One region of the Chromobacterium sp. HL1 genome, then DNA from elsewhere that is predicted to be linked to it. Evidence: predicted binding sites of a transcription regulator. Region 1 holds the regulator's gene; the other holds the start of a gene.
The links. The regulator sigma-54, encoded in region 1, starts transcription at its own class of promoters, with help from an activator protein. The targets are predictions, from matches to a motif close to CTGGCACGCTTCATGCTT.

Region 1 (2,196 bases):
ATCAACAGACAGAGTAACGGAAATGTCGATCACATGGTCGACATGTCGAGTAACGCGCTCCATTTTGGTTTCAACGTATTCGCGCAGGGCGGGAGTTACTTCCAGATGCAGTCCAGTTACTTTGAGGTTCATACCCTAGCTCCTTCTGGTGTTGACAGTCCGGTCGGGTCGGCCGGATCGCTGTATTCCGCCGCCTGGGTCACAGCGTCTTGCGCTGGTTGACCGGCGGTATCTGCATGGCTTCACGATACTTGGCTATCGTGCGTCTGGCAACTTGTATTCCCTGTTTGGCCAGCGCTTCGACCAGGGCGCTGTCGGACAGCGGTTTGCTCGGCGATTCGGCGTCGATCAGGCTGCGGATGTGGGCCTTGATCGCGGTGGCGGAGCACTCGCCGCCGCTGTCGGTTTCCAGCGCGCTGCCGAAGAAATACTTGAGCTCGAACAGGCCGCGCGGGCAGAGCAGGTATTTCTGGGTGGTGACCCGGGACACCGTGGATTCATGCAGGCCCAGCTCGTCCGCGATGTCGCGCAGAATCAGCGGGCGCATGGCCACTTCGCCGTGTTCAAAGAACGATTGCTGCCGTTCAACGATAGCTTCCGCCACTTTCAGGATAGTGTCAAATCGCTGCTGGATGTTCTTCACCAGCCATTTGGCCTCCTGCAGCCGCGAGGACATTTCGCCGTTGCCGCCGCGGTTTTCCGCCAGCAGCCGCGCGTACATCTGGTTGACGCGCAAGCGAGGCACGGCGCCGCCGTTGAGGGCGGCCACCCAGCGTCCCTTGCGTTTTCTGACCGAGACGTCGGGGATCACGTACTGGGTGTCGCTGGCGCCGAAACCGGCGGTGGGGCGGGGGTTGAGGCGGGCGATCAGCGCCTGGGCGGCGCGCAGCGCGGCGTCGTCCACGCCCAGCTGTTTTTTCAGCCGGGTGTAGTCGCGGTTGCCCAGCAAGGCCAGGTGGTCGCGGACGATGGCCAGCGCCAGGCCGCGCTGCGGCTCGTCCGGGTCCAGCCGCTGCAATTGCAGCGCCAGCGCTTCCGGCAAGGAGCGCGCGCCGACGCCGGGCGGGTCGAACTGCTGCAGCAGGCGCAGGCCTATCATCAGTTCGTCGGCCTCGATTTCCAGTTCCAGCGGCAGGTGGCTGGCGATGTCTTCCAGCGTCTGGCCCAGATAGCCGTCGTCGTCCAGCTCTTCAATCAGCAGCTGGACGATGGCCTGATCGCGCGTAGGCAGCGCCACTTCGCCCAACTGCGCCAGCAGGTGCTCGCGCAGGCTGATAGGACAGGGCACGTTCAGCATCGGGTCCAGCTCGTCGTCGCCGTCGCCGCGGCGTCCGCCGCTGCCCCAGTCGCTCAGTTCGCCGGTCTCCGCGCCGCGTTCGCCGTCGTCGCCGGAGGCGTCGTCGCGGCTTTCCGCCGGGGCCTCCGGTTCCTGGGCGGCGGCGTCCGGCGCTTCGCCCTGCGGCGCTTCGTCGCCGCGCTCCAGCAAGGGATTGTCCAGCAAGAAGCGCTCGACTTCGGTCTGCAGGTCGAGGGTGGACATCTGCAGCAGCTTGATCGATTGCTGCAGCTGCGGCGTCAGGGTCAGCTGCTGCGATACCTTGAGCTGAAGTGTCTGTTTCATCGCTTACAGGTGGAAGTGTTCGCCAAGGTAAACTTCGCGCACCTTCTCGTTGTTGACCAGTTCTTCCGGCTCGCCGGAGGCGAGCACCGAGCCTTCGCTGATGATGTAGGCGCGGTCGCAGATGCGCAGGGTTTCACGCACATTGTGGTCGGTGATCAGCACGCCGATGCCGCGTTCCTTCAGGAAGGAGATGATTTTCTGGATGTCGATCACCGCGATCGGATCGACGCCGGCGAAGGGTTCGTCCAGCAGGATGAAGCGCGGCCGGGTGGCCAGCACGCGGGCGATCTCCACGCGGCGGCGTTCGCCGCCGGACAGCGACAGCGCGCTGCTGTCGCGCAGGTGGCCGATATTGAGGTCGTCCAGCAGCAGGTCCAGTTCCTTGTCCAGTTCCTTGCCTTTGAGGCCGGACACTTCCAGGATGGCGGCGATGTTCTCCTCCACCGTCATGCGGCGGAAGATGGAGGCTTCCTGCGGCAGATAGCCGAGGCCCAGGCGCGCGCGCTGGTGGATGGGGTAGTGGGTGATCACCTGATCGTCCAGGCGAATCTCGCCGTCGTCGGCGCCGATCAGGC
Region 2 (2,196 bases), 2.0 Mb from region 1:
GCGGCCTCCTTGGCGCTGGCCATCGGCAAGATGAAGGCGCGCCCCGCTTCCCGCGTCCGGCACGCCATCGCCAAGGCGCCGCGGACCGGCCGCAAGGCCCCGGTCAAAGCCAGTTCTCCCGCGATCTCATACTCCGCCAAACGGGGGCAACGCACCTGTCCGCTGGCCGCCAGAATGCCGATGGCGATGGGCAGATCGAAACGGCCGGAGTCCTTGGGCAGATCGGCCGGAGCCAAGTTGACTGTGATTCGCCGGGCCGGAAACTCAAAACCCGAGGTTAGAATCGCCGCGCGCACACGCTCCCGGCTTTCCTTCACCTCAAGGTCAGGCAGGCCGACAATGGTGAATGCGGGCAAACCGTTGGCCAGATGCACTTCCACCGCGACCTCGGGCGCTTCCAATCCTGCCAGCGCCCGGCTTGCCACCACGGCCAGCGTCATATCGCTAGGAGTGGCCGAGTTCTGATTGCGCTTCTACCGCGGCCTGCGTTTCCTCCGGGAATACCTGCGCCTCCAGGCGCGCCAGCTTCAGCTCCAGCTGCGCCAGCTTCTCCCGGGTGCGCACCAGCACCTCCTGCTGCACGTCGAACTCCTCGCGCGTCACCAGATCCATCTTGCTGAAGGTGGAGGCCATCATCGCTTTGACGTTTTTCTCGATGTCCTTGGCCGGGCTGGCGGCGATGGTTTCGCTGATCTTGTTGCCGATTTCCTCAAACAGCTTTTGGCTCAACATGACGCGGCTCCTTATGAGTAAGTGATAACAGTGCAGAGTGTAGCAAAAAGCCAAGTCCGCCACCCGCCGGCGCGCACCCGGCCTAGAGCGATCCGGCCAGGCCCCTCCCCTGACGCCACAGTGCTTGCGGCACCAAATCAGTGCGGCCCGCCACGACCCCATGCACCGGGAAAGTGCCAAAACGGCCAGTACAGGCCTTTTTTGCGTTGCAACATGATCTTAGGGTTTTCTTTTGCGCCAATCAGGCCTGGCACGATTCATGCGTATCGACGCTACAGCAGCGCTCATCTCAAGCCACCGGATCATCAGACCCTAAGGAGCAGTCATGAAACTCGTTTCCGCCATCATCAAGCCCTTCAAGCTGGATGAAGTCCGCGAAGCCTTGTCCGCCATCGGCGTGCAAGGGGTCACGGTTACCGAAGTCAAAGGCTTCGGCCGTCAAAAAGGACACACCGAACTCTATCGCGGCGCCGAATACGTGGTGGACTTCCTGCCCAAGGTCAAGCTGGAGATTGCCATAGACGACGCTTTGCTGGATCAGGTGGTGGAAGCCATCGAAAAGTCCGCCCGCACCGGCAAGATCGGCGACGGCAAGATCTTCGTCTACGACCTGGAACAAGTGGTGCGCATCCGCACCGGCGAAACCGGCGCCGACGCGGTCTGAACCGCGATAGAGACACAGGGGAAACGACAATGAAAAAACTGCTCGCAACCATTCAGCTCGCCGGCTTGAGCCTGGCGGCTCCGCTGGCCTTGGCCGCCGCGCCGGCGGGTCCGGCGATTGCCGACGCCAAGAGCATCAGCGCCGGCGACACCGCCTGGATGCTGATCTCCACCGCCCTGGTGCTGTTCATGACCATTCCCGGCCTGGCGCTGTTCTATGGCGGCATGGTGCGCAAAAAGAACGTACTGGCGACGCTGATGCAAAGCTTCGCCATCACCGCGCTGATCACGGTGCTGTGGGCGGTCATCGGCTACAGCCTGGCCTTCACCGTCGGCAGCCCCTATCTGGGCGATTTGAGCCGCGTGATGCTGGACGGCATGGTTTACCTGAAAGAGGCAGGCAAACTGGCCGTGCACCCGCTGGCCGGCACCATTCCGGAATCGGTGTTCATGACCTTCCAGATGACCTTCGCCATCATCACTCCGGCGCTGATCACCGGGGCCTTCGCCGAGCGGATGAAGTTTTCCGCCATGCTGGTCTTCATGGCCTTGTGGTCCTTGCTGGTCTACGTGCCGGTGGCTCACTGGGTCTGGGCGCCGGGCGGCTGGATGGCGGACAAGGGCGTGCTGGACTTCGCCGGCGGCACCGTGGTGCACATCAACGCCGGTATCGCCGGCCTGGTGACCGCCTTGGTGCTGGGCAAGCGCGTCGGCTTCGGCAAGGAGGCGATGCCGCCGCATAACCTGGTGCTGACCCTGGTGGGCGCGTCCATGTTGTGGGTGGGCTGGTTCGGCTTCAAC

Region 2: a site for sigma-54 is predicted at 980-997, ahead of glnK (P-II family nitrogen regulator). Genes of this name have one in related genera too.

The regions. Positions count from the first base shown of each region.
Region 1 is NZ_CP162399.1:807,716-809,911, forward strand. Features, by position in the region: gene hpf (ribosome hibernation-promoting factor, HPF/YfiA family) at 1-132, opposite strand, end outside; gene AB1Z25_RS03715 (RNA polymerase factor sigma-54) at 200-1,621, opposite strand; gene lptB (LPS export ABC transporter ATP-binding protein) at 1,625-2,196, opposite strand, start outside.
Region 2 is NZ_CP162399.1:4,063,833-4,066,028, forward strand. Features, by position in the region: partial or broken gene AB1Z25_RS18545 (YifB family Mg chelatase-like AAA ATPase) at 1-440, opposite strand, end outside; gene AB1Z25_RS18550 (accessory factor UbiK family protein) at 445-732, opposite strand; gene glnK (P-II family nitrogen regulator) at 1,058-1,396, shown strand; gene AB1Z25_RS18560 (ammonium transporter) at 1,426-2,196, shown strand, end outside.